One region of the Streptomyces sp. NPDC048442 genome, then DNA from elsewhere that is predicted to be linked to it. Evidence: riboswitches for the same ligand, from Rfam matches in the RefSeq annotation. Region 1 holds a riboswitch; the other holds the start of a gene.
The links. Region 1 has a riboswitch for glycine ahead of gcvP (aminomethyl-transferring glycine dehydrogenase). Riboswitches for the same ligand answer to the same signal wherever they lie in the genome.
Positions count from the first base shown of each region.

Region 2: linked by a shared signal. The riboswitch ahead of gcvT (glycine cleavage system aminomethyltransferase GcvT) and the one ahead of gcvP (aminomethyl-transferring glycine dehydrogenase) in region 1 are both predicted to bind glycine.

Region 1 is NZ_JBEZKB010000035.1:75,574-82,814, forward strand. It holds gene AB0D18_RS35845 (glutamate--cysteine ligase) at 1-1,438, opposite strand, end outside; gene AB0D18_RS35850 (hypothetical protein) at 1,596-1,784, shown strand; gene AB0D18_RS35855 (hypothetical protein) at 1,945-2,541, shown strand; gene AB0D18_RS35860 (DUF5999 family protein) at 2,853-3,050, shown strand; gene gcvP (aminomethyl-transferring glycine dehydrogenase) at 3,178-6,066, opposite strand; glycine riboswitch at 6,266-6,363, opposite strand; gene AB0D18_RS35870 (PRC-barrel domain-containing protein) at 6,490-6,855, shown strand.
Region 2 is NZ_JBEZKB010000007.1:2,544-9,784, reverse strand. It holds gene AB0D18_RS12840 (ABC transporter permease) at 66-1,082, opposite strand; gene AB0D18_RS12835 (enhanced serine sensitivity protein SseB C-terminal domain-containing protein) at 1,546-2,328, opposite strand; gene AB0D18_RS12830 (enhanced serine sensitivity protein SseB) at 2,536-3,312, opposite strand; gene AB0D18_RS12825 (AAA family ATPase) at 3,668-4,195, opposite strand; glycine riboswitch at 4,484-4,580, shown strand; gene gcvT (glycine cleavage system aminomethyltransferase GcvT) at 4,729-5,853, shown strand; gene gcvH (glycine cleavage system protein GcvH) at 5,942-6,316, shown strand; gene glyA (serine hydroxymethyltransferase) at 6,347-7,241, shown strand, end outside.

The sequences.
Region 1 (7,241 bases):
TCCGCGTCATCGCCGCCAGCGCCGCCTCCCTCCCCAACCCCGCCTCCAGCGCCCGGTGATACGTCTCCACCTGCCAGGAAGCCCCGTTCACCTTCCGCCGGCACCGCTCCTCGATCACCCCGAGATACCGGTCCCGGTCCGCCGCCTCCACCCCCCACGCGTCCAGCCCCGCCGCGGCCAGCGGCAGCAGCTCGTCCCGTACGAGCTTCACCGCCGGCACCTTCTGCGTCCCCGACCCCCGCCCCGCCCGCGGCCACACCAGCTCCGCGTCGATCCCGTACCGGCAGGCCGTATCGAAATTCGCCTCCGCGTCCGCGAACGACATCCGCCGCCACACCGGCCTGGTGTCCTCGGCCAACGCCCGCACCAGCCCGTAGTAGAAGGCCGCGTTCGCGATCACGTCGGTCACGGTCGGCCCCGCCGGCAGCACCCGGTTCTCCACCCTCAGGTGCGGCACACCGTCGGCGATCCCGTACACCGGCCGGTTCCACCGGTACACGGTCCCGTTGTGCAGCACCAGCTCCTTGAGCTGGGGCACCCCGCCCTCGTCCAGCACCCGCAGCGGCTCCTCCTCGTCGCAGATGGGCAGCAGCGCGGGGAAGTAGCGCAGGTTCTCCTCAAACAGCTCGTAGGCCGAGTCCACCCACTTCTCCCCGAACCAGGTCCGCGGTCGCACCCCCTGCGCGATCAGCTCCGGCGGCCGGGTGTCCGTCGCCTGCAGGAACAGCGGCGGCCTCGACTCCCGCCACAGCTCGCGCCCGAACAGGAACGGCGCGTTGGCCCCCACCGCGATCTGCACCCCGGCGACGGCCTGCGCCGCGTTCCACACGTCGGCGAAGCGACCCGGTGTCACCTGGAGGTGCAACTGCACGGACGTGCAGGCCGATTCGGGCACGATCGACTCGGAGTTGCAGACCAGACGCTCGACACCCTCGATGTCGAGCCGGAAGGGCTCGCCCCTGGCCGTCACGATCTGCTCGTTCAGCAGCTCGTAGCGGTCCACGTCCGAGAGGTTCGCGTGGACCAGGTCGCCCTGCCCCAGCGTGGGCAGGATGCCGATCATCACGATTCCCGCGTCGACCTCGGCGGCCTTCCGGTGGGCATAGCCAAGACCGGTGCGCAGTTCCTCCGCCAATTGATCGAGAACGCGACCGCCCAACCGGTGCGGAACAATGTTCACCTCCAGGTTGAACATCCCGAGCTCGGTCTGGAAATCCCGGCTCGCAATGCGCTCCAGCACCTCCGCATTCATCATCTTCGGCATCCCGTCGGCCCCCGCGAGATTCAGCTCGATCTCCAGCCCCATGAGATTCTTCGGCCGGTCGAACTTCTTCTCCTCCAGGAGCCTCCCGAGCCCCGCCAGACACTCGTGGAGCTTGTGCCGGTACTTCTGCCGGTCGACCAGATCGAATCCGTCTGCCACGACCTTCTCACCCATCGAAGCGTCCTTCCTCAGCCGGGGCAGCCCGCGGCAACGACCGCTGCGTCCTGTGGTTCACGGTCGATGATGCCCCGGCGGACTGATCCATAACGCCCCGCGCGCGACCGGTACGCAGTACTCTCGATGCGAATTCCGGCAGGCACATTCCGCGGGCATGGCGCAGAGCGCAGTTACCAGCTTCACCGAAGTGGTCAAAAACGCCGACGAGTATCGGCCGACCACCCTTGTGGTAAATGCCCTGGAAGGACCCTGCATTCCGGCCCCGAACCGGGATTTTTCCCTCACGCAATGCCCTTCCCGCAAGGCCGAATACCGCCTTGCGGGCCATACCCGCGACGACTAGCCGAAACATCGCGTGAACACGTGTCGTATAAACTCCGCGAACGAGGCGGAGAGTTGACGCCAGGCCATTGCCCACGGCCCCCTCCCGCCCCGCACCGCTGACAGCGCCGTCCGCACCGCCCAGGCTTCACCATGTCTCCCAGAGCGAGAGGCGACCCACCATGCCGCTGCACGTACCCCCGGCTCCCGCGCCCGCCCTGCGCAGCGTTCTCGCGGCACTCGGCTCCCCCACAGCCGTCACCGAGGCCCGCACCCCGGCCCTCCGTTCCCTCCAGGGGCCGTTCACTCCCGAACTCCCGCTCCCCGTCCACGTCCTGGACCAGATCACCGGAGGCGCCAGGCCGGCCCGCACCCGCCTCACCGGATGGCGGTTCCTGATCCGCAACGGCGACCGGGCGGTGGCCGCGGCCGACACCGTACTCACCCCCGACGGCTGGACCTTCTCGCACTTCTTCGAGGGCCCCTATCTGAGCTCCACCGAGCGCGCACTGCGCCAGGCCGAGGGCATGGCAGCCGCCTACCAACCCCGCCTGCTGTCCATTCCCGCCCTGTACATGCTGACCCTCTGGCTGCACGGCGACCCCACCGCCGACGCCTCCACCGGCTCGCCCGCCCCGTCCGACATCCTGGTGCCGCTGGCCCCCGCCCCGCCCGGCATCGCTCCGCACCACCCCTGCAAGGTCGCCGACCTGCTGCCCGTCCTCGCCCTGCGGCTGAACCCGGTCCCGTCGGCCCCCCTCCTCGGCCAGCCCGCCTGACCGTCCCCATGCACGGCGCCCCGCCCCTCCAGGCCCGGAGGCGCGGGGCGCTGCCTTGCCCCCGTATGACCCATCCGGACTAGCCCGCCCGGGTCACCCCGAACCACCCGAAAAGAGGGGCCAGTTGAGCTGAACCGTCCGCACGGGTGATGCGTCCTCAATCAGTGAGAAGAGCTGCCGTGAAATCCCTGCGGATCGACGCCCGTGGGGCAACACTGGGACCGGACCAACTGATACGGGGGGCGGCCATGAACACCGATTCAAGCCGCAGGAACACCTTCACCACCACCACGCAGCGAAAGAACCCTTCCATGTGCCAGCACCAGCCGTCCTGCCCGACCGCCGAATCAGCCGACCGGGAGGCCGCCCGTCCGACGGCGAACCACCCGGAGCAGGGCTGGAGCCTGCTGTGCAACGGCGTCCTCCTCTTCGAGGACACCGGCGAACTGCTGCCGAACGGGCAGATCATCGCACCGCACCGCCCGCTGGACGTGGCCACCGCTGCCTAGGCAATCCGCGCAGGGGCTTATCGCAGCCGCCACACGCACCACGCAGCAGGACGTACGACAAAGGGGCCGGCCCGGAGCATCCACTCCGAACCGGCCCCCACTCATGTCAACCCACCGACGGCGCCCGTCAGTTGTCGTACTCGTCCATCGGCGGGCACGAGCACACCAGGTTGCGGTCGCCGAACGCACCGTCGATCCGGCGCACCGGCGGCCAGTACTTGTCGGCCGCCGAGACCCCGGCCGGGAAGACGGCCTCCTCGCGGCTGTACGCGTGCGTCCACTCGCCACCGAGCGCGGCAGCGGTGTGCGGGGCGTTCGCGAGGGGATTGTCGTCGGCCGGCCATGCGCCCGCCGCGACCTTCTCGATCTCGCCACGGATGGCGATCATCGTGTCGCAGAACCGGTCCAGCTCGAAGAGGTTCTCGCTCTCCGTCGGCTCGATCATCAGCGTCCCGGCGACCGGGAACGACATGGTCGGCGCGTGGAAGCCGTAGTCGATGAGGCGCTTGGCGATGTCGTCGACGCTGACGCCCGTCGCCTTCGACAGCGGGCGCAGGTCCACGATGCACTCGTGCGCGACGAGGCCGTTCGGACCGGTGTAGAGCACCGGGTAGTGCGGCTCAAGACGCTTCGCGATGTAGTTCGCGGCGAGCACGGCCACCTGGGTGGCCCGCTTCAGGCCCTCGCCGCCCATGAGCCGTACGTACGCCCACGAGATCGGCAGGATGCCGGCCGAACCCCACGGTGCGGCAGAGATCGGACCGACGCCCGTCTCAGGGCCCGCCGCCGGCTGGAGCGGGTGGTTGGGGAGGTACGGCGCGAGGTGCGCGCGCACACCGACCGGGCCGACGCCGGGACCGCCGCCGCCGTGCGGGATGCAGAAGGTCTTGTGCAGGTTCAGGTGGCTGACGTCGCCGCCGAACTTGCCGGGCTTGGCGAGGCCCACCAGCGCGTTGAGGTTGGCACCGTCGACGTACACCTGGCCGCCGGCCTCGTGCACGGTCGCGCAGATGTCGGCGACGTGCTCCTCGAAGACGCCGTGCGTGGACGGGTAGGTGATCATCAGCACCGACAGCTCGTCCCGGTACTGCTCGATCTTGGCCCGCAGGTCCTCTACGTCTACCTCGCCGTCGTCCGCGGTCTTCACCACGACGACCTTCATGCCGGCCATGACCGCGCTCGCGGCGTTCGTACCGTGCGCGGAGGACGGAATCAGGCACACGGTGCGCTGCTCGTCGCCGTTCGCCCGGTGGTACGCCCGTACGGCGAGCAGTCCGGCCAGCTCGCCCTGCGAACCGGCGTTGGGCTGGATGGACACCGCGTCGTACCCGGTGACCTCGGCGAGGCGCTCCTCCAGCTCACGGATGAGCGTCAGGTAACCGGCGGCCTGCTCGATGGGCGCGAAGGGGTGGATCGCACCGAACTCGGGCCAGGTCACCGGCTCCATCTCGGTCGTCGCGTTCAGCTTCATGGTGCAGGAGCCGAGCGGGATCATGCCGCGGTCCAGCGCGTAGTCACGGTCGGCGAGCTTGCGCAGGTAGCGCAGCATGGCCGTCTCGGAGCGGTGCTGGTGGAAGACCGGGTGGGCCAGGAACTCGTCGGCCCGCAGCAGCGCGTCGGGCAGCGCCTCAGCGACGGCCGTGTCCAGCGCCTCGATGTCGCCCTCGACGCCGAACGCGGCCCAGACCGCGGTGACTTGGGCCCGCGCGGTGGTCTCGTCGCACGCCACGGACACCAGGTCGGCGTCGACCAGACGCACATTGACCCCGTGATCACGGGCGGCGGCGACGACCTCGGCGGCCTTGCCCGGCACCCGTACGGTCAGCGTGTCGAAGTACTCGCCGTGCACGACCTCGACGCCGCCGGCGCGCAGCCCCTCGGCGAGGATCGACGCGTAGCGGTGGGTCCGGCGCGCGATCCCCTTGAGCCCGTCCGGGCCGTGGTAGACGGCGTACATCCCCGCCATCACCGCCAGCAGCACCTGCGCCGTACAGATGTTGCTGGTCGCCTTCTCGCGGCGGATGTGCTGCTCACGCGTCTGGAGCGCCAGCCGGTATGCCTTGTTGCCGTCCGCGTCCACGGACACACCCACGAGCCGCCCCGGCAGGCTGCGCGCGAACTTCTCGCGTACGGCCATGAACCCGGCATGCGGACCGCCGAAGCCCATCGGCACACCGAACCGCTGCGTCGTACCGACGGCGATGTCGGCACCCAGCTCGCCCGGCGAGGTCAGCAGCGTCAGCGCCAGCAGATCCGCGGCAACGGTGACGATGGCGCCCAGCTCGTGCGCCTGCTCGATGACCGGCTTGATGTCCCGTACGACACCGGAGGCGCCCGGGTACTGCAGCAGCACACCGAACACACCGCGCTCGGCGACCTCGGCCGGAATCCCTGCCGCCAGGTCGGCGACGACGACCTCGACACCGGTGGGCTCGGCGCGCGTCTGAATCACGGCAATGGTCTGCGGAAGCGTTTCCTCATCGACGAGGAACACTCCCTTCTTGACCTTGCCCACCCGCCGCGCGAGCGACATGGCCTCGGCGGCGGCAGTGCCCTCGTCGAGCAGCGAGGCGCCGGACGTCGGCAGCCCGGTCAGCTCGGCGACCATCGTCTGGAAGTTGAGCAGCGCTTCGAGGCGCCCCTGCGAAATCTCCGGCTGGTAGGGCGTGTAGGCCGTGTACCAGGCCGGGTTCTCCATCACGTTCCGCAGGATGACGGGCGGGGTGAACGTCCCGTAATACCCGAGCCCGATCATCGGGGCCAGCACCTGGTTGCGGTCGGCGAGCGTACGCAGCTCGGCCAGCACCTCGGCCTCGGTGCGCGCGTCCGGCAGGTTCAGCGCCTCGGCGTTCTTGATGGCGTCCGGCACCGCGGCAGCAGTCAGCTCGTCGAGCGACCCGTAACCGACCTGCGCGAGCATCTTGGCCTGCGCTTCGTCATCAGGTCCGATGTGGCGCTGCTCAAAGGGGATTCCACGCTCAAGCTCTGCGAGCGCAATACGACGGTTGGCGGTCATCTGCGGAAGGCCTCCTGGTCTGACACGACCTGCGAGGGGCACCACGGCACGGGTACCCGGACGGCCTCCCCCTCTGTCATCTCAACCTGAGAGCTTCACCGGAACACCGCGTACGGAGCTCCGACTTTCACCGTCGGTGAGGAAGGGTCACGCACCGGCCTGCGCCGTGCCCGCCACCCGCCCTGCTTTCCAGAGTGACCTCGTCCGTGCGGTACAGGGGCCTGAGAGATTCCGGGGAGGAGTTGCTCCTTCGGCGCCTCCGAAATCCACCTCGGAGGACTCTCCCGCGCGGGGTCAGCAGCCACGGCCAGCCTACCAGCGCACTCCCGCCTCAATCCCTCGAGTGGCCAGGCTCTCAATTCTGCTCTTTCGTATGTTTTACGGGGTTCACACAGCAGTTGCGACCAGTTGAAGGGACCGACCGTGCAGACCGACATCGATCCGCGCAGCCTGATCGGCCGCAAAGCATTCGACCGCAACGGCACCAAGATCGGAACGGTGGACGAGGTCTACCTGGACGACGCCACGGGCATCCCGGAGTGGGCAGCCGTCCGCACCGGCCTCTTCTCCCGCGACGCCTTCGTCCCCCTGGAACCCAGCAGCCTCGTCGACAACGCCCTCCGCATCCCCTTCGAAAAGTCCCTGATCAAAGACGCCCCTGACTTCGGCGTGGGCCGCCACCTCTCCCCCGAACAAGAACTCCAGCTCTACCACCACTACGGCCTGGACTCCGCACCCCCGACCACCCCCGACCAGGACTTCGGCACCCTGACCAACGGAGAAACCTAACCCCCACCCCACCCCGGTCCCCCGCTACCCCCACACCCGCCCCACCCCACGGACCACCACGCCCCCAAACACACCCCCACCTGCACACCGTGCACACCCGCACCCTGCTCAACGACAAACACACCTCACCCGCACCAACAGCCACTCAGCCACAAACCACCACCCCACCGGCACCACCCCACCCATCCATGCCACCACCCCGACCGGCCCCGCCCCGCCCTGCCCAGCGATGCCGCCTCCCTACTGGCACGCCCCACCCAGCCTTGCCCCCCACCGACACCGCCCCGTCCAGCCATGCCACCACCCCACCGGCACCACCCCATCCAGCCATGCCACCGCCCCGACCGGCCCCGCCCCGCCCTGCCCAGCGATGCCGCCTCCCTACT
Region 2 (7,241 bases), on a different contig from region 1:
GCCTGGCCGTTGTGGCAGGGGCGATACGGAAGAGGTGCGGCCCGAGCGGGCCACGGGCCCCGTGATCAACGGGTGCCCTTCGGGTCGAGCGCGTCGCGCACCCCGTCACCGAAGAGATTGAAGGCGAGCACCGTGATGAAGATCGCCAGACCGGGCACGATCATGAACATCGGGTCGCTCTGGTAGGTGTCCACGGCCTTGTCGAGCATCTGCCCCCAGGACGCGGTCGGCGGCTTCACCCCGGCGTTCAGGAAGGAGAGTGCCGCCTCGGTGAGGATGTTGGTGGGGATCATCAGCGTCGTGTAGACGGTGATCGGCGCCACCAGGTTGGGCAGCAGTTCCTTGAACAGGATGTACGCACGACCGGCACCGAGGCTGCGTGAGGCCTCGACGTACTCCTTCTCGCGCAGCGACAGCGTCTGGCCTCGCACGATACGTCCGATGTACGGCCAGCCGAAGAAGCCGATGACCATGATCAGGATGAAGATGCGGACCGAACTGCCCGTCATTCCGAGCAGGTTGCCCGGCAGCACCGACACCAGCGAGATGATGAAGAGCAGCTGCGGGAAGGCCAGCAGCATGTCCATCACACGGCTGATGACCGCGTCGATCCAGCCGCCGAAGTAACCGGCGATGATGCCCAGCACCGTGCCGATGACGACGGCCACCATCGCGGCGAGGAAGGCCACCAGGAGTGAGATCCGGGCGCCGTAGACGACGCGGCTGAACACGTCGCGGCCGTTGCCCGGTTCGAGACCGAGCAGGAAGTCCGAGCTGAAGCCGCCGAAGACGCTGTCCTCCACGCCCTTCGCGACGCCGAACAGCGGGTCGATCCGGTCCTGGTGGAATTCCTCGGGCGGGTGGCCGAGCACGCTCACGATCAACGGAGCGAAGATGGCCGTCAGCACCAGGAGAACGACGACCACGCCGCCGGCCAACGCGAGTTTGTCGCGCTTGAGTCTGGTCCAGGCGATCTGGCGCAGCGATCGCCCCTCGACCGACTTCCTTGCAACATCGGCGGCGACGTCGGCGGCAGCGGCCTTGTCCGCGTCCGGCGAGGTGTCGTGCAATGGTGCCGTCATCGTGGTGGGGACCCCTCTCGGCCGACGGTGGTCGGCCCTTGCCCGCCGCTGTGGCGGCTTGGAGCTTGTCGAACACAGGGCGAACGCCCCTTGATTCGGGGAGTCTTCAATGCCGGAGCCGCACCCCGCCAGACCCCCCGGCCAAAGGATGCGCAAACGTGACGCTTTCAGGGGTGTTCCGGTATCCGGACGGGGCTTAACGAGTGCCGAACAGGGGGCAATGGGGAGCAAGGTCCAGCAGTACGCCCCAACTGGCCTTCATAGCCTCTAAATTGGGACATACCCTTACCGAGACCCGCACGGCCCGCTCATACCCCGCGAACTCGGCACGCAGACAGGGGAATTGTGCCGGAGAGAGGCATTTGCTCAGCGCGAGGCAGGCCTGCCGATGCACGCTCGGGTGCACCTGCGCGGGCGCGCGGGCGCGTCGGTGTGGGCAGGTGTGTGAGTGCGGGCAGGCGTGTCAGTACGCGCGTGACGGGGGGTAGCCGTATCCCGGCGCACCGGTCGGTGCGGGCGCGTGCGCATCGCGGTCGTAGAACGGGCGGGCATTGGCGCGCAGCCACATGCCGACCGGGTCGTGCTCGTCGGTCATCGCGACCGTGGACACCGGCAGCCCGTCGGGGACGACACCGATGGACTGCTGCATCATCGCCCGCACCGCCTCGACCGACTGCCGGCTGGTGTCGTACAGGTCGAGACCGATGGCGAGGTACGGAGCGCCCAGCGCCGGCTGCACCCAGGCACGGCTGAGCGCGCGGACGGCCGGGGTGCGATGGGCGTTCTGGGACAGCTGGGCGTAGAACTGCGGAATTTCCAGCGCCGGTTCGGACATCCGCAGCGGGCCCGCGGGCATCCGGCCCAGACCTGTGGCGATGCGCCGCAGATCGAGCCAGGGGATGCCGACGCCGCCGCCCGGGGCGTGCGGGTTCAGCCAGATGCCCCAGCGGTCGGGGTAGAGGGCGCGGGCCAGGTCGACGCCGGTGCCCACTTCGTACGCCCGGTTCCAGCCGCTCGCGGCGAGCTCCTGCGCGGAGGTCACGCACGGCGCGTAGCCGAAGCCGTCGACCTCCATGTTCCCGTACTGGGCGTCGGGGGATCCGGCGGTGCCGTGCCACAGCAGCATCCACAGCCGGCCGTCCGCGAGGGCGTGCAGCAGTGCCTCGTACGCGTCGAACCGTCCGGGCGTCACCTGGCGCAGCATGTGCTCGACCTGTCCGGCCGCCGCGGTGCCTGACGCGCTCACCCTGGGTCCCGCCCCTCTTCGATCCACCGAGTCCACCGAGTCGACCAATCCGCCCCCGTGTGGCGAGGTCATCCAACCAGCTTAAGCGGCACTGGTGACACCGCGTCGGTGTCGGTTTCGACAGTCTCCCCGAAGGACCGGGGTTCCGTGTTCCCGTGGCCGGATCCCGGGTGCCCCTGTGGTTCCCGTGGTTCCCGTGGGCGGATCTCAGTGTTCGCGTTGGTAGAAGGGCCGTACGCGCTCCAGCATCCAGTCGGCCACGGGGTCCTGCTGCGCCATGTCGAGCAGCAGCAGGTGCACCGGCCACGGAACCGACTCGCGGCCGAGCGCCCGGCCGAGCGCGTCCATCGGCGCGTTGCGGTCCGCGCCCTCCCACGACGACAGCTGTACGCCGACGAACAGCACCGGGTCGTCGCCCTCGATGCTGGCCAGCGCACGGCGGGCGGTGACGACCACGCCGCTCTGCTGGAACTCGCCCGCGGCGGCGGCGAGGAAGTCGACCGGCTCCTCCTGCCAGTCCGGCTCGAACAGCCGCACCCGACCGCCGCTCGCGGGCCCGTCCAGCGGGGAGCGGCCGGTGCGGCACAGCTCGGCGACGGCGGGCGGCGGCAGCGGTGCGCCGACGTTGCCGCCCGGGTTCACGACGATGCCCAGCTGCGGCGGCAGCCCGCGGGCGAACTCCACGGCGGGCGCGACGGCGAAGGACATGTGGCTGCCCACGCACTGCAGGAACTGCTGCTCGGAGCTGAAGACGGGGACGTACGCCTGGCCGTCGATCTCCGTGGTGGGCAGGTCGAGCGGCCCCTGGCCGGGGCTGCCGCCGTTCGGAAGCGGGATCCACAGGGGGCTGCGGCCGATCGTCTCGACGAGGCGGGCGCCCGTGCCGGGACTGCCGAGGGAAGCGGCCAGCACCTCTTCGAGCTCATTCCCCGGCCACCCGGCCCCGGCCCCGAGACCAAGCTCCTGGCCCGCGCCGTGGCCCAGCTCCTGACCGGCACCGTGACCCAACTCCTGGCCGCCGCCGTGACCCAGCTCCTGGCCCGCGCCGCGACCGAGCTCCTGGCCTACGCCGTGCCCCAGCTCCTGGCCCGCACCGTGACCCAGCCCCTGGCCCGGCCCGTGACCCAACCCCTGGCCCGCACCGTGCCCCAGCCCCTGCCCCGCGCCGTGGCCGGAGCCCTGGCCCGCGACCGGGCCCACGCCTTCCGCGTCGTACTGCCCCGTCGTCTCCGGAATGTCCACGGACCCCGCTCCTTCTCGCTGCTCCCACCCTGCGCAACGACCCTATCGCCGGGCCGCTTCCCGGGCAGCGAGGGCCCGCACACCCGGCCGGCGCGGATCAGCCCGCCTCGAAGCCGATCTCCCGCAGCACCCCGGCCGCCTCCCGGTCCAGGAGCACCGCCGAGGCGCACCCGGCGGGCAGCCGCTCGCCCTCCGCCTCGCGGACCAGCGTGCCGACGGCCCGCCGGTGCCGTGCGAAGGCGTAACCGGAGACTCCGCGTCCGCGCTCGCGCTGGCCGTCCCTGGCCACCTCCGGCGTCACGTCGAGCAGCACCAGCCGCAGCCCGCGCCCGCGCCTGCGCGCCTCGCGCGCCAGCCAGCGCCGCACCCACGCCTGCGTACCGCAGTCGTGCACGACCACGCTCTCGCCCGAGCGCAGCGCCCGCCGCAGCCCGGCGTAGTGGGCGATCCGCACCAGCGGGCGGTAGAGGGCGTACGGCAGTGCGCGCGGCATTCTCCGCTCCCACCGCTCGCGCACGTCCTGCGAGTCGATCGTGCGGACCCCCGCCACCGCCCTGCGGATCAGGGTGGACTTCCCGCTGCCCGGCAACCCGGACACCACCACCACATCTCCCGCGGCGAACATCAGCAGACGCGGGCTCCGCCCCGCCCGCTCCCGCAGATCGCGCACGACCGGCACCGGCACGGGCCTCACCGCCCTCACGCCTGGCTTCGCCCCCACGCCTGCCGTAGCGGCACATGCACTGGACTGCTGCAACGTCCTCACCCCTCCCCCTGTGGGTACGACTCACCCTTGCCCAAGAAGTGTAAAGAGAAGGTAATGCGGGACAAGCGATTTGCCGACCGGAGGGGGCGTGCAATGATGTCCGCGCCAGGCACCCCCTGCGCACACCCAAACTTCACAACGGCCGCATGAATCCGCGCGGGAGAGTCCGGGGCAGCAGTGTCCCGGACGCCGAAGGAGCAAGCTCCTCCCTTGAATCTCTCAGGCCCCGTACCGCGCGGGCGAGGCAGATCTGAAAAGCGGATCACCACCCGTCACGGATGGTGGTCCCACCCAAGGTGCAAGCCGGTCGCAGTTGCCCCGGCGAACCTCTCAGGTTCCGATGACAGATGGGGAGGACAGTCCCCGTCGTCATGCCCTGGGAGTCTTTCGTCATGAGCAACGCACCCCGTCTGACCGCCCTCGATGCCCTGCATCGCTCGCTCGGCGCGACCATGACCGACTTCGCGGGCTGGGACATGCCGCTGCGGTACGCGTCGGAGCGCGACGAGCACAACGCCGTACGCACCAGGGCGGGGCTCTTCGACCTCTCCCACATGGGCGAGATCACGGTGAGCGGCCCGCAGGCCGTCGACCTCCTCAACTTCGCCCTCGTCGGCAACATCGGCACCGTCGGCCTCGGCCGCGCCAGGTACACGATGATCTGCCAGGAGGACGGCGGCATCGTCGACGACCTGATCGTCTACCGCCTCGCCGAAACCGAGTACATGGTGGTCGCCAACGCAGGCAACGCCCAGGTCGTCCTGGACGCACTGCTCGCCCGCGCCGAGGGCTTCGACGCCGTCGTACGGGACGACCGCGACGCGTACGCCCTGATCGCCGTGCAGGGCCCCGAGTCCCCCGGCATCCTCAAGTCCGTCACGGACGCCGACCTGGACGGCCTCAAGTACTACGCGGGCCTGCCCGGCACCGTCGCCGGAGTCCCGGCGCTGATCGCCCGTACCGGCTACACCGGCGAGGACGGCTTCGAGCTGTTCGTCGAGCCGCAGCACGCGGAGCAGCTCTGGCAGGCGCTGACCGAGGCGGGCGCGGGCGTCGGCCTCATCCCGTGCGGCCTGTCCTGCCGCGACACGCTGCGCCTGGAGGCGGGCATGCCGCTGTACGGCAACGAGCTGACGACGAAGCTCACCCCCTTCGACGCCGGCCTCGGGAGGGTCGTCAAGTTCGAGAAGTCCTCCCACGAAGCAGACTTCGTCGGTCGTACGTCCCTGGAGGCGGCCGCCGCACGCGCCGAGAGCGCCCCGCCGCGCAAGCTCGTCGGCCTGATCGCCGAGGGCCGCCGCGTCCCGCGCTCCGGCTACGAGGTCGTCGTCGACGGTCAGGTCGTCGGCGAGGTCACCTCGGGTGCACCCTCCCCCACGCTCGGCAAGCCGATCGCGATGGCGTACGTCGACGCGGCCTTCGCGGCCCCCGGCACGGCGGGCGTCGGTGTCGACATCCGCGGCAGCCACGAGCCGTACGAGGTCGTCGCCCTGCCGTTCTACAAGCGCCAGAAGTGACGAACGCCGCAAGCTTGGCGGCGTACCTCTGTCTCACCTCTCAAGACCCGGTTCATCAGCACTCCCCCGCATCCAGGAGAATTCAGTCATGAGCAACCCCCAGCAGCTGCGGTACAGCAAGGAGCACGAGTGGCTCGCGACGTCCGAGAACGTGGCGACGGTCGGCATCACCGAGTACGCGGCCAACGCGCTCGGTGACGTCGTCTACGCCCAGCTCCCCGAGGTCGGCGACACGGTGACCGCGGGCGAGACCTGTGGCGAGCTGGAGTCGACCAAGTCCGTCAGCGACCTGTACTCCCCGGTGACCGGTGAGGTCGTCGCGGCCAACCAGGACGTCGTGGACGACCCCTCGCTGGTGAACTCCGCCCCCTTCGAGGGCGGCTGGCTGTTCAAGGTGCGCGTCACGGAGGAGCCGGCCGACCTGCTCTCCGCCGACGAGTACTCCGCGCTCTCCGGCAACTGACAACGCCTGAACCCCCTAGGGACTCGCCTGATGTCGCTTCTCAACTCCTCCCTCCACGAGCTGGACCCGGACGTCGCCGCAGCCGTCGACGCCGAGCTCCACCGCCAGCAGTCCACCCTCGAAATGATCGCCTCGGAGAACTTCGCTCCGGTCGCGGTCATGGAGGCCCAGGGCTCGGTCCTCACCAACAAGTACGCCGAGGGCTACCCGGGCCGCCGCTACTACGGCGGCTGCGAGCACGTCGATGTCGTCGAGCAGATCGCGATCGACCGCATCAAGGCGCTGTTCGGTGCCGAGCACGCGAACGTCCAGCCGCACTCGGGCGCGCAGGCCAACGCCGCGGCGATGCACGCGCTGATCAAGCCGGGCGACACGATCATGGGTCTCAGCCTGGCCCACGGCGGTCACCTGACCCACGGCATGAAGATCAACTTCTCCGGCAGGCTCTACCACGTGGTCCCGTACCACGTCGACGAGACCGGCGTCGTGGACATGGAAGAGGTCGCCCGCCTCGCCAGGGAGACCCAGCCGAAGCTGATCGTGGCCGGCTGGTCCGCCTACCCGCGCCAGCTGGACTTCGCCGCCTTCCGCAAGATCGCGGACGAGGTCGGCGCGTACCTCATGGTCGACATGGCGCACTTCGCGGGCCTCGTCGCGGCCGGGCTGCACCCCAACCCGGTCCCGCACGCCCACGTGGTCACCACCACCACGCACAAGACCCTCGGCGGCCCCCGCGGCGGCGTGATCCTCTCCACGGCCGAACTGGCCAAGAAGATCAACTCCGCGGTCTTCCCCGGTCAGCAGGGCGGCCCGCTGGAGCACGTCATCGCGGCCAAGGCCGTCTCCTTCAAGGTCGCGGCCTCCGAGGAGTTCAAGGAGCGCCAGCAGCGCACCCTGGACGGCGCCCGCATCCTCGCCGAGCGCC